3 regions of the Ruania alba genome follow, and region 3 is predicted to be linked to each of the others. Evidence: riboswitches for the same ligand, from Rfam matches in the RefSeq annotation. Region 3 holds a riboswitch; each other region holds the start of a gene.
The links. Region 3 has a riboswitch for S-adenosylmethionine ahead of BLU77_RS09370 (LLM class oxidoreductase). Riboswitches for the same ligand answer to the same signal wherever they lie in the genome.

Region 1 (7,296 bases), on a different contig from region 3:
GCCGAGCTGGTCGTCGGTGGCGGTGCTGCCCGGCTCCCGCAGGCCCACGTCCACCACGGTGCGTTCCTCGGGGACCCCGGCCGGCGGGTGGTCGGCGCTGAGCTGCACGTGGAACGGGCCGGCCGGCAGCATCGCCCGCTCCACCGCCACCAGGTAGGAGTGCGGGTTGGCGTCGTCGGTGCAGGCACCGGGGCTGCCGGGGACCACGATCTGCCCGTGCAGCACGCCATCGGTCACGGCCACCCCGTCGAGCCGGATCGGGCAGCTGGAGCCGTACATCGCCCCGAACCACACCACGATCTCGTCGGTGAAGCTCACCTCCGGACGCTCACCGCTCATCCCTGCGCGGTCCCAAAGCTGCTCGTACTGGGCGAGAGTGGTGGCCACTCCGGTGCGGTAGACCTCACCGGTGTGCTCGTCGCCGAGGAGGCGCCAGCCCTCACCCTCGGTCGGCTGATCGCCGGCCGGCACGATGTCGGCCGGGTGGCGGCCGGAGACACAGATCGGTTCAGTCGCGAACGGCTCCAGCGCCGTGAGGTTCTCCTCGGTGAGCGCCGTCACCTCCACCGACACCCCCCGCGGTCGATCGCCACCCCGAGCTCAACAGCACGCCCTCGGGTGTCTCGGTATGGATGCGATCGGCCAGTGCGGTCAACTCGGCTTCGGTGTGCTCGGCCGCGACCACCGCCACACCCTCATCGGGGAACTGCTCCGCGGCCTCGGCACGGCGCTGGTCGACGTCCTCGGTGAACGCCACCGTGACCCAGCCGTTGCGCTCGCGGTCGATCCACACCCCGGCGAACCCCGGCAGGTCGAGCGCCCATGCCTGCACCTGCTCCACCGGTTGGTCGTTGCCCACGTACACGGGCTCGTCGCGGTAGTCCCCCTCCGGTGCGCGCAGCACCTCCGCCGTTTCACACGCCGGGAGACCGTCGGCCGCGCCGGCCCCGGGAGCGGCAGTCCCAGCATCCGGGGCCGTCTGCCCGCAGGCGGTCAGGACGAGCACGCCGACGGCGCACCCCGCCATGGTCATCAGTCCTGCGTTGCGCATGCGTGCCCTCCGCTCCTCTCATGTGGTGTGTGTTCCGACGGCGGCCGGTGTTGCACGATCGTGGGAACCACCGTGGCCCGTCTGACCCACCGACGGCGGTGTGTCACTCTGCCGGTGGTGTGTCAGACTCGCTGCCCGCGATGTGACCTGACGTGACAGGTCCGCGCATCGGCGCCTACCATGCTCGGGACCCATCCAGAGCAGCTGAGAGATCTGGCTCGATGACGCTGCAGCAACCACTCCGGTGCTACCGCCAGAACCCGATGGAGGAGATATGACGTACGCAGGAGACCTCACCCCGACGGACGCCTGGCAGTTCCTGATCGACCATTCCGACGCTGCGCTGGTGGACGTGCGCACCCGCGCCGAGTGGTCGTTCGTGGGCGTACCGAACACCCGGCCGATCGACCGGCCCACCGCGCTGGTGGAGTGGAACACCTTCCCCGACGGCGCCCGCAACGCCCGCTTCATCGACCAGCTCACCGAGGCCGGGTACGAGCCCGGCGACGGGAAGCCGCTGGTGTTCATCTGCCGCTCCGGGCAGCGCTCCATCGCCGCCGCCGAGGCCGCGACCGCTGCGGGCTTCGGCCCGGCCTACAACGTGACCGACGGGTTCGAGGGCCCCACCGACACCGAGGGGCACCGCGGGTTCAAGGGGTGGCGCGCGGACGGGCTGCCCTGGGTGCAGAGCTGAGCGGGGAAATTCAGTGAGTGATCCCCGCCCGCAGTCGTCCCTGCCCGACGGGCTCGGCCCGGCCACGCTCGCCGTCCGCGGCGGTCAGCAGCGCACCGAGTTCCGGGAGACCTCCGAGCCACTGTTCCTCACCCAGGGGTACACCTACGACCGAGCGGCCGACGCCGAGGCGGCCTTCCTCGGTGAGGCCGACCGGTTCATCTACTCCCGGTACGGCAACCCCACCGTCTCCGCGTTCGAGGAGCGCCTGCGCCTGATCGAGGGCGCCGAGGCGTGCTTCTCGACGGCGACCGGCATGTCCGCCGTGTTCACCTCGCTCGCGGCGCTGGTCTCCTCGGGCAGCCGGATCGTGGCCGGGAACGCGCTGTTCGGGTCCACCTTCGTGGTGCTCAACGACATCCTCGGCAAGTGGGGCGTCACGGTCGACTACGTCAACGCCCACCGCATCGAGGAATGGCAGGCCGCGCTGGCCACCCCGGCCGATGTGGTGCTCTTCGAGACTCCCTCGAACCCGATGCAGGACATCGTGGATGTGGCGGCGGTGACCGAGCTCGCGCACGCCGCCGGTGCCACGGTGATCCTCGACAATGTGTTCGCTACCCCGATCCTGCAGAAGCCGCTCGAGTTCGGTGTGGACGTGGTGGTGTACTCGGCCACCAAGCACATCGACGGCCAGGGCCGGGTGCTCGGCGGTGCGATTCTCGGGCCCCGGGACTATGTGGAGGGCCCGGTGAAGCAGATGATCCGCAACACCGGCCCCTCGTTGAGCCCGTTCAACGCCTGGGTGCTGCTCAAGGGCCTGGAGACGCTCGCGGTGCGGGTGCGGGCACAGACCGCCGCCGCGCTGGAGATGGCGCAGTGGTTGGAGAGCCGGCCGAGGGTGCGCGGGGTGCGCTACCCCTTCCTGGACTCCCACCCTCAGGTGGCCCTGGCGAAGGAACAGATGACCGGCGGAGGCACCGTGGTCACCCTGGACCTGGACATTGACGGCTCCCCGGAGGAGATCAAGACCCGCAGTTTCGCCTTCCTCGACTCCCTGCAGTTGGTGGACATCTCGAACAACCTGGGCGACGCGAAGTCGCTCATCACCCACCCAGCCACCACCACCCACTCCAAGATCGCCCGGGAGGAGCGTTACGCCGTCGGGATCACCGACTCCACGGTGCGCCTCTCGGTGGGGCTGGAAGAGGTGGCGGACCTGCAGGCGGACCTGACCCAGGCACTGCGCACCTTCTGAAATGAAACGTCGATCTGGCGATTGAGTCGGGCAGGCGCAACAACCAGATTGACGTGCGATTCTCAGATCAGGCCGGTGTGCAGCCCGTGGGTGGCGGCACCCGTCCGTGAGGTCTGCCCGAGCTTGGTGAGGATGTTCGCCACGTGACGATGCACCGTGTGCTCGCTCAGGACGAGGGCAGCCGCGATCTCCGCGTTGCTCATCCCGCGCGCCACCAGGGTGAGCACCTCACGCTCCCGAGCCGTCAGGGGGCTGGCCCCGGGAAGGTCGAGGGCGCGCACGAGCCGGCGGGCACGGGCGAGGTCATCCCCGGCTGACAGTTCCGAGAGCACCTGCAGCGCGTGGCTGAGATGGCGCCGGGAAGCGCTCCTGTCCCCGGTGGCTGCGAGCGCTTCGGCGAGCGCGAGGCGCGTGTGCGCCTCGTCGAAGCGCAACCCCTCCGCGTCGAAAGCCTGCACGGCCTCGGTGAGCATCGGGACAGCCTCCGCGGGACCGACGAGCAGTGCGCCGGCCGCTGACGCTGCCGCCGTCAGTGACCGGCTCCCGGTGAACTCTGCGATCTGGCGCAGCTCGGCCACATACGCGCCGGCGGCTTCGGCCTCGCCGGCCGCCGTGGCGATCACGGCTGCCGAAGGGAGCACCTCGGCGCGCGCCATCCGACCGTGCGCGGGCAGTCGGTGGAGCAGCCCGCGGATGGCGGTCCAGGCGTTCGTGGCGTCGCCGCGGGCGAGCTGCATGCGTGCCTGTCCGATGATGGAGAGGGGGTGGAACTCGGCCTGCGCGAAGAGCGCCTCGGCCTCGTCGAACCGCCCCTGCCGACGGCGCAGCTCGCCCAGCTGCGCGACGGCCTCCAGGCGTGAGACGCGCCGGGAGGTGGACAGGCGCTCCAGCACCGCGGTCAGCTCACGTTCCGCGTCGTGCCAGGATCCGCAGGCGACCTGGACCGACGCGTGCTGGCTGCGGCAGACGTTGAACAGCGGTGTGAGCCCACGTTGGACGCAGATCGTCTCCACCCGCCGGCACCAGTCAGCCGCACGGGAGACGTCGTTGTTCAAGGTGCACGCGGCGATCAGCCAGCAGCAGATCTTGCCCATCCACATTGGGTCGGGCACGTCACCCGAGGTGGCCGCCGCGACCGAACTGTCCAGCAGAACGGTGCCGGCCGCGACATCCCCGGCTCCGGTCATCGCGAGACCTTGAAGGGCCTCTCCAACGATGGCGAGATCAGCGAGGCCGAGGCGGTTCGCGATGGCCGAGGCGCGCTCTCCGGCGGCCCGCGCCACGCCGGGGTCGTGGTCGATCGCGATGGCCAGCTCGGCTTCCCGAACGGCGTGCCACCCGTGCTCGGCAGCCTCGTCGAGCGTTGCCAGCAGGGTGGCCGCGCGTCCCCACCAGCCCCGGGCTACCGGTGCGCCGTACCCGAACAGCAGGGTGTCCCAGGAGAGCGCGGTCGCCGCCCGGGCCGCACCGAGCGGGTCATCGAGGATGCGATGCCTGCGGTAGGCGGTCTCGCGTGCCTGCACGCACTCCTCGCCGTCGTCGCGCCACCAGGAAGCCTGGGCCCAGCCTTCGTAGGCGAGCGGGTCACCGGACTCCTCGGCAACAGCGCGGAAGGCGGCCCGGGCCGCGTCCCACGATCCCGCGGCGAGCGCGGTCTGCGCCGACTTCAAGGAAGTCACCCGATCAGTATGACCCTCGGTTCGCGTGGCGGGGTCTGCGGGTCAGGCGCTCACCCCCTGCGACAGCGCCACCACGTCGGCGGTGGTGAGCGGATTGCCGGCGATCCCCCAGCTTCCGCTGCGGACCTCCTCCACCACGCACCACGTGACCGGGCGCATGTTCTCACCCTCGATACCCACGAGCGCGTCGGTGAGGCTACGGATCATCTGCTGCTTCTGGTCGTCCGAGAACACGTTCTCGAGAACCTTGACCTGGATGAACGGCATGTCGATCTCCTGTTGTCCGAGGCCCCGCCCGTTGCGGAAGCCTGGACACCACCCTGCGCGCGCACGCGTCCCGCGCACATCGCCAGGGAGGGCCATCTCTGTTCGGGCTCGTGGCCCGGACGGGCCAGCGCCCTGGACATCACACGTTTGCCCTGGCGGCGGTGCCAGTAGCCAGATCGACGTGTGAGTGCGTCAGTCGATGACGCCGTAGAGGCGGTCCCCGGCATCACCCAGGCCGGGGATGATGTAGCCCTTCTCGTTCAGGTGATCGTCGACGGCGGCCGTCACGATGGTCACATCCGCCCGGTCCCCGATGGCTTCTTGGACCATCCGGAGCCCTTCTGGGGCGGCCAGCAGGCAGACACAGGTGACATCCCGGGCGCCGCGCTCGAACAGGTACTCGATGCTGGCCACCAGGGTGCCGCCGGTGGCGAGCATCGGGTCGACCACGAAGCACTGCCGGCCGGTGAGGTCGTCCGGGAGCCGGTTCGCATAGGTGACTGCCTCGAGCGTCTCCTCGTTGCGCTGCAGACCGAGGAACCCGACCTCCGCCGTGGGCAGCAGGCGAGTCATCCCCTCCAGCATGCCCAGCCCGGCGCGCAGGATCGGCACCACCAGCGGGCGCGGCTCGGCGAGCGTGGTGCCGGTGGTGCGGGCCACCGGGGTGTCGATCTCCTCGGCCACGGTGCGGATCTCCCGGGTGGCCTCGTACGCGAGCAGCGTGACGAGCTCCTCGGTGAGTTGCCGGAAGATCGGTGAGGGGGTGCGAACATCCCGCAGTACGGTGAGCTTGTGGGCGATGAGCGGGTGGTCCGCGACGTGCAAGCGCATGATGCCAATCTAACGGTCGGATCCCGTGCACGGCACAGCCCTCGGGCACACTGGGGGCATGCAACCGGCTGGACCACTCACGCCCGAGCAGGCCATGGGCCTTGCGCTCGAGGAAGCACGAGCGGCAGGTGGGGCCGGAGACGTGCCGGTGGGCGCCGTCGTGCTCTCACCCGACGGGCACGTGATCGGGGTGGGCCGTAACCGGCGGGAGGCCGACGGCGACCCGACCGCGCACGCGGAGGTGCTCGCCCTGCGCGGGGCCGGGCAGGCGCTGGGCAGCTGGCGGATGACCGGCTGCACCCTGGTGGTCACCCTGGAGCCGTGCACCATGTGCGCCGGGGCGATCGTGCTCGCCCGGGTGCCGCACCTGGTGCTCGGCGCCTGGGACAAGAAGGCGGGGGCGTGCGGGTCCACCAGGGACGTCGTCCGGGACTCCCGGCTGAACCACCAGGTGCAGGTGACCGGGGGAGTGCGCGAGGCGGAGGCGGCCGACCTGCTGCGCGACTTCTTCACCGCCCGCCGCTGACCTGTCTCGCGCTCGGGTGCCTCACCCCTGCCTCACCACTCCGGGGCCGAACGCAACCTTGTGCGGCATCCTGTGGCTCAAACGCCGCACGAGGTTGCGCTCGACGGGGTCAGAGGGCGGCGTCGAGCGCGGTGAGGGTTTCCGAGGTGCCGGCCTCGATCCGGAGGGTGGCCAGCTCGTCACCGCGGGTTGTACCCCGGTTGACGATGGCTACCGGCATGCCCTGTTTGTGGGCGTGGCGGACGAACCGCAGCCCGGACATCACTGTCAGCGAGGACCCGACGACCAGTAGCGCCTGCCCGAAGTCGACCAGTGCGAACGCCTCCGCCACCCGAGCCTTGGGGACGTTCTCACCGAAGTAGACGATGTGCGGCTTCAGCATGCCGCCGCACACCTCGCAGTCCGGCACCACGAAGTCGCCGGTGGCCTCGATGACGGCGTCCGCGTCTGGGGCAACCTCCACGTCACCCACCTCACGGGTGAAGTCCGGGTTGAGGGCATCGAGGCGCTCGTGCATCGCGGCACGAGTGATCACCGTGCCGCACTGCAGGCAGATGACCTCGTTGTAGTGACCGTGCAGATCGATCACCCGCTCGGAGCCGGCGGCCTGGTGCAGCAGATCCACGTTCTGCGTGATCACCCCGGTGACCAGGCCGCGCTGCTCCATCCGGGCCAGCGCACGGTGCCCCTCGTTCGGGTCGGTGCGGCGCAGGTGCCGCCAGCCGATGTGGTTGCGCGCCCAGTAGTGGCGGCGGAACCGCTGGTCGGAGACGAACTGCTGGTAGGTCATCGGGTTCCGGGGAGGGGAGTCCGGGCCGCGATAGTCAGGGATACCGGAGTCGGTGGAGATGCCGGCGCCGGTGAGTGCGGTGAAGGTCCGGCCACGGAGGAGGTCAACGAGCCGGTCGACCTCGGCCGGTGAGGTGGTGGCGGTGGTCACTCCTCGAGCCTACGACCCGTCTCGGTTTGGGCGTACCGGCACGGGCCAGGTACTCTTGCTCGCCGAGGTAG
Region 2 (7,296 bases), on a different contig from region 3:
CGTGGCGGCCACGTCCTCGGCCTCGCGGGCCGCGCCGATGTGCGCGACCAGTGCGGTCGGTAGGTCGCCGGCCTGAGTAGCGTGGTGCGCCTGCGCTCCCAGCCAGCCGGGGTAGCGCGCCTCACCGAGCAAGCGCACGAAGGCGGCGTGCGTGCGGACGCGCTCGCCCGGCAGCAGGTCCGCATAGACGGCCTCGCGCAGCAGCGAGTGCCGGAACGCGAGCGCCCCCTCGGCGCCGACCACCAGGACGTACCGTTGTACACACTCGCGCAGCGCACGCTCCAGCTCGTCCTCGTCCAGCCCGCTGACGGCGAGCAGCGTGGACTGGCGAAGTTTGCTCTGCCCCGCCACCGAGGCGGTCCGCACCACGTGCTGCGCGGTGGCGCCGAGCTGTTCGATCCGTCCGAGCAGCACATCGGCGAGCGGGCTCGAGGCGAACCCGGAGGTTCCCTCGCCCGCGTGCGCCAACAGCTCTTCGGTGAAGAAGGCGTTGCCTTCCGAGCGCTGCGCGATCCGCTCGATCTCGTCCGGGCTGCGCTCGGCGCCGTCCAGGGCCGCCAGAGCGCGGGCGAAGTCGCGTGCGTCCTCGGGGCCGAAGGGCTCCAGGTCCACCCGTTCCACCCGCCGCATCCGGCCCAGCTCCAGCACCAACGGCCGCAACGGGTGGCGCCGGTGCAGCTCGTCCGAGCGGTAGGTGAGCACCACGGCGAGAGCCTCGTGGGACATCCGGGCGAGGAGGAACGTCAGCAGGTCCCGGGTGGAGGCATCGGCCCAGTGCAGGTCCTCCACCACGAGCAGGACCGGGGCCCGCTGCGCGAGTGCCGTAAGCACGTTCAGGAAGGCGTCGAACACCTGCAACTGATCCGCGGTCCGTCCGGTTCCGCCGCGCGCCACCAGCGTGGTCAGGGCCGGCGCATCGGCCACGAGCGTGGGCTCGAGCTCGCGCACGTGCTCGAGCACTTCCACCACCGGCAGGTACGGGGGTGCCGCGTCTCCCAGACCGACGCAGTGCCCGACGAGAACCACGCCGCCGGCACGCTCGGCCACATCGGCGAGCTCGGCCACCAACCGGGACTTGCCGACGCCGGCCTCACCCGGGAGCAGCACCGCACCCGCGGAGCCGTCGACCGCCTGACGCCACACAGCGTCCAGGCGAGCGAGCTCCGCAGTGCGCGCCACCAGCGCGATCTCCGACCCGACCCGTGCCACGGGTGTCATCGTGTCATGCACGGCTCAGGCGCGTCGCTCCAGGTCCTTCGGGGTGAGGGTGCGGCCGAGCCGGGCGGTACGGGCGTCGGACCGCTCGGCCACCAGCCGGCGCAGGCTCAACCGGCGGCGGGTGCGACCGGGGGCGAGCTGGGTGAGCAGCCGCTCCCTGCGCTCGGCCATCTCGGCGTGGAACAGGTCGTAGTGGGCGTCCATCGGGTGCTCCTCGGTGCTGGGCATGGCACCCACTGTGGTGCTGAGGTGTGACATTGCGGGATGGGTGGGTCACGTCCGTCCTCGCGAGGCCGGCCTTACCTCGAGTCGTACGACGGCGGAGGTCGGGTAAGGGATGTGGCGGTCACCACGTGCGCGGGGTAAGGGATCCTCGGTGGTCGAAGCACCCAGTCGGGCCACACCTGCTCGTTCATCGCCCCTGGTGCCGTGTTCCCGCCTCGAGGATCTCCCGCAGGGCCGGGTAGGTGCGCAGGTACTGCTCGGCGTGGAAACGGTAGGCCTCGTGCGCTGCCGCGTCCGGCTGCACCACTTCGCCGAGCTGCACCATCTGGTCCGTGGCGCGGTCGAGATCCGGATACACCCCGGCCCCGACGGTGGCAATCACGGCCGTGCCGAGCAGGGAACCGACGGGCGTGTCGGACAGAACGAGTGGACGGCCGAGCACATCGGCCTGGATCTGCATCCAGAGCCGGCTGGCTGCGGGTCCGCCGGTCACCCGTACGTCTCCCGACGGCGGCAGGTGCTCATCGAGCACGCCCATCACCTCGGCGGTTCCGTAGGAGATGCCCTCCAAGATCGCCCGGTACAGGTGCGCCTCGGTGTGCTGCAGGCCGAAACCGTGGATGACGCCGCGGGCGTACGGATCGGTGTGCGGGCTTCGGTTGCCCTGGAAGTGGTCCAGCACGACGAGCCCGTCGGAGCCGATCGGGATTCCCGCGGCCCGTTCGTTCAGCACGTCATAGACGTCGCACCCGCGCCGTTCTGCCTCGGCCGCGGCATGCCCCGCGAGCTCCCGCCGGAACCATGACACCAGAGTGCCGGTGGCAGCCTGCCCGCCCTCGAGGGTGAACCGCCCCGGCGCGATCGCGTCCGTGAACGCACCCCACAGTCCCGGTACCTCCAGCGGCCGGTCCGTCTGGGCGATCAGCACGTGTGAGGACCCGGTCACCAGTGCCCTCTGCCCTGGGCGCACCACCCCCACGCCGATGGTGGCGGCATAGGCATCGATCGCACCCTCGACGACCGGGATGTCCGGGCGCAGCCCCAGCTCCTCAGCCGCCGCTGCGGTGAGCGGGCCGACCACCTCACCGGGGTGCAGGACCTTACTCGGGTAGCGCTCGAGGATGTCTGCTCCCTCGATCGGGTCATACACCTCAACCGGCCACCCACCGCGGGTGCGGTCATGGAAGTACTTGGCGGCAGCGTGACTGATCGACATGCTCCACTGCCCGGTGAGCCGGTGCGTGAGCCAGTCGGTGCAGTCGCAGATCACCTCGGTGGCGCGCCACACCTCGGGTTCGTGCCTGCGCAGCCACATCACCTTCGGCAGACCCCACTCGGCCGAGACGGGTCGTCCACCGGCATACGGGGGCGCGGTCTCGCTCAGGTGTTCCGCCTGCTCGACCGCACGCAGGTCCATCCAGAGGACGCCCGGGCGCAACGGTGTGCCGTCGCCGCGGGCTGCCACCACGGTCGCGCTGGTGGTGTCCACCGACATCGCGGCGATCGCGCCGGTCGGCAGGCCGGCCGCAGCCACACACCCACGCACCACCCGGACGAGGTGAGCCCACCATTCCTGCGGGTCCTGCTCGGCCCAGCCCGGCCGAGGTGAGCGGGGCGACCAGGCGGAGGTGCACCTGGCCAGCAGGACGCCGTCGGGGGTGAACACCCCGGCGCGTGCACCGCTGGTGCCCAGATCGACGGCGAGCAGGTGGTCGGCGCTCATCTCACCTCTTCGACCGGCAGCGGACGGACACCTCGTGAGACGCCGTTCACCGACGCCGGTGTCTGTGGCATCCTAGACAAGACGGTCATGAGCGCCAGCGATCAGCCCCGGCTAGCTGGCCGGCAACCCTCCAACCGCGGTGGGGTGCCCCGGGTGACGACCAGGCCGGCGTCGAGGTGGCGTCCGGCAAGCGCGGACCCCCTGGGGTCCGGACACCGGAGGAACACATGCCCCAGAATCCCGTTCTCCCCCTCGTCGGCGCTGACACGACAGTCCCGTTGACGGTCCCCCGTGAGGGAGCGACCTCGATCGCGTACGCGAACCTGGATTATGCGGCGAGCGCACCGGCACTGAGCGCGGTGGCGGACGCCGTCGATCGGGCTCTCCCGCTGTACGCGAGCGTGCACCGCGGAGCCGGGTACCTCTCCCAGGTGTCCACGGCCCTCTACGAGCAGTCCCGGATCGCCGTCGGGCGGTTCACCGGCGCCCGTGACGAGGACGTGGTCGTGATCACCCGGAACACCACCGACTCGCTCAACCTGCTCGGCGGGTGCGTGCCCGGCCGGGTGCTGGTGCTCGACATCGAGCACCACGCCAACTTGCTCCCCTGGCAGCGCCACGGCGCGGACGTGCTCGCCGCCCGCGGCACCGTGGCCGAGACACTGGACGCACTGTCCGAGGCGCTGGCCGGCGCCGAGTACGCACTGGTGGCGGTGACCGGCGCCTCGAACGTGACTGGGGAGGCGCTCCCGATCGCTGAGGTAGTCCAGGTTTCCCACGGCGCGGGGGCCCGCGTGGTGGTGGACGCCGCCCAGCTCGCCCCGCACCGGCCGTTCTCACTGGCGGCCACCGGCGCCGACTACGTGGCCATCTCCGGCCATAAGCTCTACGCCCCGTACGGCGCGGGTGCGCTGGTGGGGCGTCGGGACTGGCTGGACGCCGGCACCCCGTACCTCGCCGGCGGCGGCGCGGTGACGAACGTGACCGCCGAGGAAACCACCTGGGAGCCGGCTCCGCAGCGGCACGAGGCCGGCAGCCCGAACGTGATCGGGGCGATCGCTCTGGGCGTCGCCTGTACCCAGCTGGAGGCGGTCACCGCCGAGCTCGCCGCGCATGACACGGCCCTGCGGGACCGTCTGGTGACCGGGCTCGAGGCGATCGATGGGGTCGCGGTGCTGCGCCTGTGGCCGGACTCGGCCGACCCGACCGCGGTGGTCTCGTTCAGCCTGCCCGGCCACGACGCCGGCCTGGTGGCCGCCTACCTGTCCGCCGAGCACGGGGTAGGCGTGCGCGACGGCAGGTTCTGCGCCCATCCCCTGCTGGCCGCACGTGAGCTGGACGCGGGGCTGCGGGCGAGCATCGGGCTGGGCAGCACGGCCGAGCACGTGGACCGGCTGGTGGCGGGCGTGGCGCAGTACCTGAGCACGGGCCCGCAGGCCTCCTACTCCGTGGTGAACGGGCGCTGGCAGCCGGAGGACGACCAGCGCGAGCTGCCCGAGGCGATCGAGCTGCTGCACGATCTGCACGCCGATGCCGGGGCGCCGTCCGTGCTGGCCACGGCCGCGGCCGGAACTGGGTGCGGGCCTGCGCCGAGCGTGGCCGACGTGCTGGCGGGAGCCACGCACTGACCCGTCAACTATCGACGGCGTCCGGAGACCTTCGTGCGAGATGTGGCAGCACCGTTCCCAGGACAGTCGATAGTTGCAGCGTAGATTCGGTGCCATGAGCATGGACGTCCTCGGCGGCCCCTGGGTGCAGCAGACCCTGCAGCTACGCCCCGACGGCACGCACCCGGACCCGGTGGCCACCCTGGTGCACCAGGACGACGCCGGCTCGCGGCCGCGCGCGGTGCTCTACCTGCACGGTTTCACCGACTACTTCTTCCAGGCCGAGCACGCCCAGGGGTGGACCGATACCGGGTTCGACTTCTACGCCCTCGACCTGCGCGACTACGGGCGCTCCATCCGCCCCGGCCGCACGCCGAACTTCGTCACCGATCTGTCCCGCTACGACGAGGAGATCGGCCTGGCGCTGGCACAGATCCGTGCCGCCGGCGCCGAGGAGGTGGTGCTGCTCGGCCATTCCACCGGTGGGTTGATCGCCTCCCTGTACGCCTCGGACCACGGCGGCGTCGATGCCCTGGTGCTGAACAGCCCGTGGTTCGATCTCAACTCCTCCTGGGTGAACCGGGTGCTCACCACCCGGGTGCTGGACGCCGTCGGGCGGTGGCTGCCCGTGCTGCGCGTGAGCACCCTGGGCGAGCCCTACGGGCGCAGCCTGCACACCTCCACCGGCGGCGAGTGGGGGTACGACCTGGCCTGGAAACCGTTCGAGGACGTTCCCGTCTACGCCGGATGGTTGCGGGCGATTCGGCGCGGGCACGCACGAATCGCGCGCGGGCTGGACGTGCACGCGCCGGTGCTGGTGTGCACCGCGGGGCGCAGCGGGCACCCGGACCACCCCACCGACGCTGATCTGGCCGGTGCGGACTGTGTGCTCGACGTGCAGCACATGTGGGACCGGGCGCCGCGCCTGGGCGTGGACGTGACCGTGCGCCGGTTCCAGGGTGGTCGGCACGACCTGGCACTGTCCGCCGAGCCGGTGCGGCAGGAGTATGCCCGCGTCGTGCTGGCCTGGGTGGACACGCGGCTGCCTGCCCTGTGACGGCGGGCCCGCTGGTGCGGCTCGCTATCCTCGCCCCATGACCTCACCTGCCACCCCCGGCGATTCCGCCGGTGTGCGTGTCGGTGATCCGTTCACGTTCCGGGCGCTCGCCGTCGAGCTGACTGCCCTGCTGGTGACCACCGGCAAGCTGCTGGGCCGGCACTGGCTGCCGGTGCTGGTGATCGCCCTCGTGGGAGTGACGGCGCACCTGTACCTGCGTGACCTGTCCGTAGTGGTCGGGCGGCTGGGGTCGGTGCCGGGAATGCTCACCCTCACCCTGGTGCCGTTCTCCACGTTGCTGAGTACGGTGACGATCCTGCTCGTGCTGCGGCGACGGGAGCGCTCGCAGAATCTCGCCCAGGATCTGATCGCCGCGCTCGGCAGTGTGCTGGTGCCATTCCTGGTGGTCTACGAGAGCGGAGACGGGCTCAAGGACGACCTGCGCTTCTACGGGTACCAGGGAGTGACCGACGACCTCAATCGGCTCGGGGTCGACGCTGATGCACCCAGCCGGGTGGTCGACGGCGGTTCAGCGTTGGTCCTGGGGATCGTGGCCGTGGCGCTGCTGCTGCGGCTCGTCGGATCGCGGTTCGCCGAGCGTGATTCACTCTGGTCGGATCGTGACTCCCCGTGGCGGATGACGCTACGGATCGTGATCGGCTACTTCGAGCTGGTCTGGATCGTGATCGGTGCCTATGCGCTCGGCTTCCTCGTGCGAAGCGGCGCCGGGTGGTGGCACTCGCGGGTGATCGGCCGGGCGGTCGGGTCGTGGTGGGACTCGGTCGACCTGTCCCTGCCGGTCTTGACGGGCGCCGTCAGCTGGCTGATCGGCGCCGGCGACACCCTGATCGCGGCGGCAGCGACCGCGATTCTCATCCCGTTGGCGTGGCTGACGATGGGGATGGTCGTGTACGGGGTGCGCACCTCGGACACGATCTCGGTGACCGACGTCGCAACGTCACGTCTCCCGTTCGCACGGCGGATGGCCACGCGGGTGGACGACCCCCGCGTGCAACGCGCCTGGGCGCGGGTGAGCGAACCGGAGGGCCGGTTCGGGATGCTCGTCGGTGGCATCGGTCTGATGGTGCGTTCCGGATGGGCACCGCTGGCTGCCTTCTGTCTTCTCTACATGGCGCTCACCGGGGTGCCGTACCTGGTGTGGGGTGCGTTCCGCGCCGTGCTGCCGACCCTGGATGTGGCGGGCTGGAACGCGTGGTGGGATCCGCTGTACCGGACCGCGGAGGTGCTGACGCTGCTGCTGACCGCCACACTGCTCGCGGCGGCCTCCGACCGGTTGCTCGCCCGACTCGGTGCGCCCTCTGCCTTGCGGCTGCCTGACCGCCGCTAGCACCCGGGCCGCGAAGGTCCGCGGTACCTACTCGACCTCGAGTCTGATGTACTCAGGGCGCATCACCCACAGCGCATCGATGCGGACCGCCGCGGGTTCAGCATCGGCCGGCAGGAGC
Region 3 (7,296 bases):
CGCCGCTCCCGGCGCGTCATCGGCGGCTCAGCAGCGGCGGCCCGCGCCCGCTCGGCCTCCCGCCGGCGACGACGTTCGCCCAGCCCCCCGGTGGGTGTCTCGCTCACGACTGGTCCTCCGTCGGGTGCTGGTACGAGCTCGGATCCTTGTAGAGCCCGTGCTTGCCGATGTACTGCACCACGCCGTCCGGAACCAGGTACCAGACGGGCTTGTCGGCCTGCACGCGCTCACGGCAGTCCGTCGACGAGATCGCCATCGCGGGAATCTCCTGCAACGAGTACTCCCCCTTCGGAAGATCATCCGTGTCGAAATGGTGACCGGGCCGGGTGACGCCGACGAAGTGCGCGAGGTCCCACAACGCGTCAGCGTCCTTCCACTGCAGGATCTGGCCGAGCGCATCGGCGCCGGTGATGAAGAACAGCTCCGCATCGGGGTACACCGCATGCAGGTCCCGCAGGGTGTCGATCGTGAATGTCACGCCGGAGCGGTCGATATCGGCCCGGGAGACGGTGAAGCGTGGGTTGGACGCCGTCGCGATCACTGCCATCAAGTATCGGTGCTCGGCGAGCGTGACGTCCCGGTCGAGCTTGAACGGCTGCGCACCGGTAGGCACGAACACCACCTCGTCCAACCCGAACTCGTCCGCCACCTCACTGGCGGCGACGAGGTGTCCGTGGTGGATCGGGTCGAACGTGCCGCCCATGATGCCCACCCGGGTCGGCGCGGGTGTCGCGGCAATCATCCCAGGCTCCGCGTGGCGTCAGGACCCACAGGCACCTCAGCGCTGTCGGTTGCGAGTGCCCAGGCTCCGGAACGCGAGCGTGACCAGGAGCAGGAACATCAGGATGCCGAAGGTGATCATCCCGAACCCGAGGGGCTGAAGTCCTTCAGCGGCGGCCTCACCCTGCTCGGCGGCGAAGGTCAGCAGAGAGCTGCGCATCGACGTCGTCCTCCTTCATCATCAACCAACAACGCGAGTGCTCATTCTCGCACGACCCGCCCATGACGGTGAGCGGTCTGCGCAGTTCACGGACGCACGTGTCCGTCGCCCTGCACGATCCACGTGGTCGTGGTGAGCTCGGCCAGACCCATCGGTCCGCGAGCATGCAACTTCTGGGTGGAGATCCCGATCTCGGCCCCCAGACCGAGCTGGCCGCCGTCGGTGAACCGTGTCGAGGCGTTCACCAGCAGCGCCGCGGAGTCCAGCTCAGCGGTGAACCGTTGCACGGCACGCACGTCCTGAGAGCAGATCGCCTCGGTATGCCCGGAGCTCCAGGTGCGGATGTGCTCCAGCGCGGCATCCAGGTCCGGCACCACGCGCACCGCGATGTCCATGCTCAGATACTCGGTGCCCCAGTCCTCATCGGTGGCCGGCACCACATCGGCCGACGGCGGAGCACAGGCGGCCGAGGTCTCGTCCGTGTGCAACCGCACACCAGCAGAGTCGAGCGCGGTCAGCGCCGCGGGCAGGAACGTCTCTGCGGCGTCGGCGTGCACCAGCAACGTCTCCACGGCATTGCACACGCCCACCCGTTGGGTCTTCGCGTTCAGCAGGATCTGCACGGCCTGGGCGACATCGGCCGTGGAGTCCACGTAGAGATGGCAGTTGCCCACCCCGGTCTCGATCACCGGGACCAGCGACTCGGTCACCACCGTCTGGATGAGTCCGGCCCCGCCGCGTGGGATGAGCACGTCGACCAGCCCGCGGGCACGCATCAGGGCGCGGGCGCCGGCACGACCGTAGGCGTCGACGGACTGGATCGCCTCGCGCGGCAGCCCCGCCGAGACCAGGGCATCACCCAGGATCGTCACGATCGCCTCGTTGCTCGCCGCCGCAGCCGACCCGCCGCGCAGCAGCACCGCATTTCCGCTCTTCAGCGCCAGACCGGCGGCGTCCACCGTCACGTTCGGTCGCGCCTCGTAGATCATCCCGACGACGCCCATCGGCACCCGCAGCTGGCGCACCGTGAGCCCGTTGGGCAGCGTCTGGCCCCGGACCACCTCCCCGACCGGATCGGGCAGCCCGGCGAGCTCGCGGAGAGCGTCAGCGATGCCGGTGATTCGATCCGGGGTGAGGCGGAGGCGGTCCACCAACCCTGGGCTCATCCCGTTCGCGGCCTCGCGCTCGGTATCGACGGTGTTGGCGGCCAGGATGGTGGCCTGCTCTGCTTCCAGTGCGTCGGCCAGCGTATGCAGCGCAGCGTCCTTGGTGGCACTGGTGGCGTTGCGCAGCGTCCGGGCGGCACCCTTCGCAGCACGGGCAAGGTCACCGACACCAGCAGTCGCCTGCTCGTCCGTGACCTGGGTCGGGTCCTGAGTATCCACGCTCATCCCGCCAGGATACGACCCGCCGGCACTCACTCGCCGCGACCGGGACGACGGTGATACGTCGGGTGAGGTGCCCATATCGCGGGGCCTGACGCATCACCGTCGACTCAGCTGGTCGCTTCGCGCGGGAGCCTGGTGCTCTGCGCTCGACGGAGGGCTCGCGCACCGGCCAGCGAGATGATCGCGGCTGAAGACGCCCCCACGATCGTGACGGCGAAGGCCGGGGTGTACCCGCCCCAGTCGGCGAGCCGCCCGGCCGCGCTCGAGCCGATCGCGTACCCGAGGCCGGTCGCAGCGGCGAGCAACGTCATCGCGGCACCGAGCCGGCTCGGCGGACTGATCCGCTCAGCCAGGGTGAAGGTGGTGATCATCGAGGGGGCGACGGCGAGGCCGAGGACGACCAGCACCGGGACGAGCCCGCCGATGGAGGACACCAGCAGCAGCGGCAGGCTCAGTACCGCCAGAGCAACCGTGAACAGACGCAGTCGATTCTCGTACCGGAACGCCTCGGGCACCGCGACGACGGCCAGACCGGCCGTCACCGAACCGATCCCGAGCAACGCGTGCAGCAGACCAGTCAGGCCCGGCTCCCCCGCCTCGGTGGCGAGCACCGAAGCCCCCGCCTGGACCGACCCGAAGATCATCCCGATTGTGAGCTGGGCGAACACCAGCACGAACAGCACCGCCGGCAACCGCACCGCAGCGACCGAACGGTCCGGCTTCGGCACCACCGTGGCCGTGGGGTGCAGGGCGAACCACAGCCCGAACACGCCGAGCAGCACACCAGCGGTGATCAACGCCGCAGACGGGTTCAGAATCGCCGCCACCACCCCGACCAGGGCCGGCCCGAGCACGAAGCTGGCCTCGTCGGCTGCGCCCTCGTAGGAGAAGGCTGCATCGACCATCCGCTGCTCCGCCCTGCCCGAACGTCGTGCGATCGGGCGCCATCGCACCCGCGCCATCGTCCCGACCTGAGGCAGGAACGCGCCGCTGGCACCCGCGATCAGCACGAGCGGCCACCACGCTTCGCCCGAGGTGTAGCTCGCGGCAGCGAGCACGAGCCAGATCAGTCCGGCGGCGCCCACCACCGACTGCACGAGCAGCACCCGGCGCTGTCCCACCCGGTCGGTGAGCGCACCGGCCAGTGGGGAGGCCACCGCGTTCACGACGGCGGTCGCACCGGCCGCGGCACCACCGGCACCGTAGGAACCGGTCACCGCTGAGACCAGCAGCAGCGCACCGATCTGCGACATCGCCAGCGGGAGGCGGGCGAGGAAGGCGATGATCACGTAGATCGCGCCGGTGAGGGAGAACAGGTTCCGGTAGGAACTCAGCGGGGACATTCATGCTCCAGGGTGCGACGGTGTGCGCACCACCCCACCGCTGGTGCGCGCCATGCCCTGGTCGACGCCGAAGCCCGACCGCAGCAGCAATGCTACGCCCTGATCCGCAGAATCCGACGTCGGCCGGCTGTCGCCCGCCTCACACCGAGGCGCCACGACCTCCAGGTCGACGTCGGATTCTGGTCAGGCGGTGGCGTGGCTGCGCTGACGTGCCGGAGTGCGGCGAGTCGTGCGACGTGCCGGCGCCGTGTCCACCGCGGCGGTGCGCGGCTTGCGCAGTCCGCGGGCCTCCAGCTGCGGGATGACCTCCTGCACCAGTGCGACCACGTCGGTGGGCACCGAGGCGGGGATCACGGTGAACCCGTCGGCGGCTCCCCGTGTACCCAGGTGGCCCACAGGTCGGCGAGGTCGGTCGCGGTTCCGATCGAGCGCAGCGGCACCTGTCGCGGCTGGGTCTCCAGCGAGGTGAGCAGGTCCCATCGAGCCCGCGCACTCGGGGCGTCGGCGGAGATCACGGCGTGCACATCGACGAGCACCTGCACATCGTCGGGGTCGCGGCCCCACTCGGCGGCAGCCTCACGGATCGCGGTCCGGGCGGCCCGGGCCTCCTCGAAGGTGGCCACGCTGATCCGGGCGATGTCGCCGCGCGCGGCGGCGAGCTCACCGTCCACTGGGGTACGCACCGGAACCACCACCTGGGGGCGGGTCGTGGCACTGGTGCGCTCCGCCGTCGTGGGCCACGTGCCGATCACGGACTCGACCGCGCGCAGGCTACGCGTGCCGGACTCGGCGACCTCAAGCTGCCAGCCGGCACGACCGGCCGAGGCGCGGTGCACGCTGGCGACCGCTCCGCCGACGTGGTCCGGGCGGCTCCCGGTCAGCGGCACCGTCGCCACCAGGGTGGCCGAGGAGGTGTGCCGGGAGAGGCGGGAGGCGGCGACGGCGCCGTCGAGCCAGTCGTCCCGGCGACGCTGGCCGGCGGCGTGGAAGGTCTCGTCCAAGGCCAGCACGTCGACCCCGCCCTTGTCGGCGAGGGAGGCGAGCCCGGCGAGGCGACCCATGATGAAGGACTCGGCGTCGGAGTCCTCAGCGCGGCGCCATTCGCGCGGTGCGCCGGCGCCGGAGAGATCGAGGGCGATCAGGGAGGTGGGACGAGCAGCGGATGCAGCAGACATGGGAAGTGTCCTTTTCAGCGAGAGGCCGGGGGCTCGATCGCCTGATGCACGCTGGTGGTGTCACGCCACCGGCAGGTGTGCACCTGGGGACCGAGGGTGATGCCGAAGGGGCAAGAACGCCCGAGACATCGGATGGAGCTCGGCTCAGGCCGGCATGCGACAACAGCACATGACACAGGGGGTGACGCTCAGTGCGGGCCGTTCGGGCACTGTGGTCCAGTCCTGGATCATCTGCTGAGGTGTCCTTCTCTCGTTCACCGCATCTGCGGTGCTGCGCTTGCCCCGCACCAGTTGGCCGGGGCCAGGTCGTCACCCGGGGCACCCCACCGCACAGGAGGGTTGCCGGTCAGCTGGCCGGGGCCGTCTCGCTGACACTCAAGACCTTGGTCAGTACTCTACGGACGGTTTGGATGACGTGTCAACCAAATCGTGAGACGTGAGAGACGTCACAGATCACCCGGTGCCGTAGCACTGCACGGCACAGTCGAGCGCGTCGCCACCGAACGCCGTCGCGACCGCCTCGGCCGGGCTGCGCCCGCCGGCGAGCAACTCGTGCAGCCGGGAGAATCGCTCGAGCGCGGCCGTCTCGGCGATGTCGGCCGGCGCCGCCACCACAGTGCGCGCTCCCGCGTGCAGCCACGCCCGCGCCATCCCGAGCGAGCCACCGGCTGCCCCGCACGCGGAGAGGACCACCACGGGCGGCACCCGACCGAAGAGCTCGACGTCGTGTCCGAACAGGTCGCCGTCGGTCAGCTGCAAGGAGGCGAACAGTGGGTGCGCCTCCCGGTCCTGACCGTGGGCGCTCACATGCAGCAGATCCACGTCCGCAGCGAGGGCCTCGGCGTCGTGGCACCGGTCCCCTGCCGTCACCGTGTGCGTGTGCCATCGCTGGCGCACCACGTCCGCCTCCGCGCTTCCGGTGCGGGTACCGGGCCCGACGACGACTCCGACGTCGCCGATCGGGTCGTGCCGATCGCCGTTGCGCAGCCAGGCGCTCGCCGAGGTCGGCACGGTCACCGGGACGTCCGCAGTGCTCGGCAGCTGGCCCCACGGCATCCGAGCCATCACCGCCGGGGCGGTGACGACGAGCGAGGACGCCCCGCATAGCGCGGGCTCGAGGATGTGGTCGAACGCCTCGATCCGCTCCTGGAGAGCGGCCCGCACCACGGGGGTCGCGAGCTGTGCTGCCATCGTCAGGTCCGCGCTGAGACCCCCGAGGAGGCGCGCCATGTGTGCCCACTCGCCGAGGTCGAGGATCTCCTCGCGGTCGCCGAGCGTGAGGGCGATGAGGCGGCCCTCGATCTCCATCAGTGTCACGTAGCGTCCGGCTCGTTCTCCCGCCGCCCGTTCACGCACCGCCTGCACCGTGACGAGCGCACCAGTCGGAAGATCCGCTGCGGCCAACCACCGTCCGTGGCGGATCTGGGCGACCAGCTGCAACCGCGCGGCGGGATCACCGTCCGGACCGAGTTGGCGCAAGTCGGCCAGCAGGTTGCCGAGTTCCTCCGGCGGTCGGGTGGCAGGAACGCGAGCCACCAGCTCACGAGCTCGCTCGGACCAGGTGAGCAGGTCCTGAGGATCCCCGCTCAGATGTGCGGCGCGTTGGCCGAGCCTGATCACCCGCGCCCCCAACCGCCGGCTCACCGACTGCAGCTCGAGGCTGCCGATTCCGCGCTGCCACCGGTCGAGCTCGTCGATCGCAGCCGCTGCCGCACTCAGAGCCGCATCGGTGTCGCCGGCTCGCAACGCCACCTCAGCCGCGACCTCACCGGCAAGCAGGCGGACGGTCAGCGGCTCCTCACTGTCCGGGAGCCGGGGCTCTGCCCCGCGCAGGCCGGCGGCGCGCATCCGCAGCGCGGTCGCCGTGTGCCGGCGTCCGGCCCGCTCCAGCCGGTCGGCGAGAGTCTCCACGCTGTGCGGGCTCGGTGGCCTCGCGCTGCGGCACCTGCTGAGCATGACCACCGCGCGCGCCTCGTCGGCATCGACGGCGTTGCCGTGCTCACGGTTGCGACGCACCGCGCGCTCAGCGGCTCCCAGCGACTCGTCGTCGCCGAGCTGGCGAGCCAGGTGCAGGTCGACATCGGCTTGGAGCCGCCACAGCCCGCTGCCATGCAGGCGCGCCGCCACATCGCGCAGCAGCGCCACTGCTTCACCACGCAGGCCGGCCGCGTCCAGCGCCGTGGCCCGGTCGATGTCGAGGGTCGCGGTCACGGACGTGCCGAGCTCGGCGAGGTCGGGGCGCGCGCGGTCCATCCACCGGAGTGCGTCCACCAGTTCGCCGCGGAGCAGGTGCAGGTAGCCGAGGTTGTGGGCACTCTTGGCCGCCGAGACGGCGTTCGAGCCTCGGGTGCCTTCCTCGAAGTCCCGCCGAGCAGCCTCGTAGGCGGCGACGCTCAGGTGGGCCGTCCCCCGGTTCAGGAGCATGCGGCACCGCTCCTCTCCCGTCAGGA

Region 1: another riboswitch for S-adenosylmethionine. It lies ahead of BLU77_RS17170 (rhodanese-like domain-containing protein); the one in region 3 lies ahead of BLU77_RS09370 (LLM class oxidoreductase).
Region 2: another riboswitch for S-adenosylmethionine. It lies ahead of BLU77_RS17120 (aminotransferase class V-fold PLP-dependent enzyme); the one in region 3 lies ahead of BLU77_RS09370 (LLM class oxidoreductase).

The regions. Positions count from the first base shown of each region.
Region 1 is NZ_FNTX01000002.1:1,513,062-1,520,357, forward strand. Features, by position in the region: gene BLU77_RS17160 (hypothetical protein) at 1-561, opposite strand, end outside; gene BLU77_RS17165 (hypothetical protein) at 509-1,051, opposite strand; SAM riboswitch class I at 1,240-1,321, shown strand; gene BLU77_RS17170 (rhodanese-like domain-containing protein) at 1,326-1,745, shown strand; gene BLU77_RS17175 (O-succinylhomoserine sulfhydrylase) at 1,759-2,982, shown strand; gene BLU77_RS22970 (response regulator transcription factor) at 3,045-4,661, opposite strand; gene BLU77_RS17185 (tautomerase family protein) at 4,704-4,928, opposite strand; gene upp (uracil phosphoribosyltransferase) at 5,121-5,759, opposite strand; gene BLU77_RS17195 (nucleoside deaminase) at 5,818-6,285, shown strand; gene BLU77_RS17200 (NAD-dependent protein deacetylase) at 6,395-7,225, opposite strand; tRNA gene BLU77_RS17205 (tRNA-Ser) at 7,292-7,296, shown strand, end outside.
Region 2 is NZ_FNTX01000002.1:1,500,090-1,507,385, reverse strand. Features, by position in the region: gene BLU77_RS17135 (helix-turn-helix transcriptional regulator) at 1-1,209, opposite strand, end outside; gene BLU77_RS17130 (hypothetical protein) at 1,234-1,446, opposite strand; gene BLU77_RS17125 (FGGY-family carbohydrate kinase) at 1,631-3,166, opposite strand; SAM riboswitch class IV at 3,250-3,365, shown strand; gene BLU77_RS17120 (aminotransferase class V-fold PLP-dependent enzyme) at 3,394-4,794, shown strand; gene BLU77_RS17115 (alpha/beta hydrolase) at 4,889-5,830, shown strand; gene BLU77_RS17110 (hypothetical protein) at 5,868-7,178, shown strand; gene BLU77_RS17105 (hypothetical protein) at 7,206-7,296, opposite strand, start outside.
Region 3 is NZ_FNTX01000001.1:2,031,387-2,038,682, forward strand. Features, by position in the region: gene BLU77_RS22330 (hypothetical protein) at 1-107, opposite strand, end outside; gene nadD (nicotinate-nucleotide adenylyltransferase) at 104-742, opposite strand; gene BLU77_RS22020 (hypothetical protein) at 779-940, opposite strand; gene BLU77_RS09355 (glutamate-5-semialdehyde dehydrogenase) at 1,027-2,331, opposite strand; gene BLU77_RS09360 (MFS transporter) at 2,436-3,671, opposite strand; gene BLU77_RS22025 (hypothetical protein) at 3,855-4,010, opposite strand; gene BLU77_RS09370 (LLM class oxidoreductase) at 4,022-4,846, opposite strand; SAM riboswitch class IV at 5,115-5,229, opposite strand; gene BLU77_RS09375 (CHAT domain-containing protein) at 5,300-7,296, opposite strand, start outside.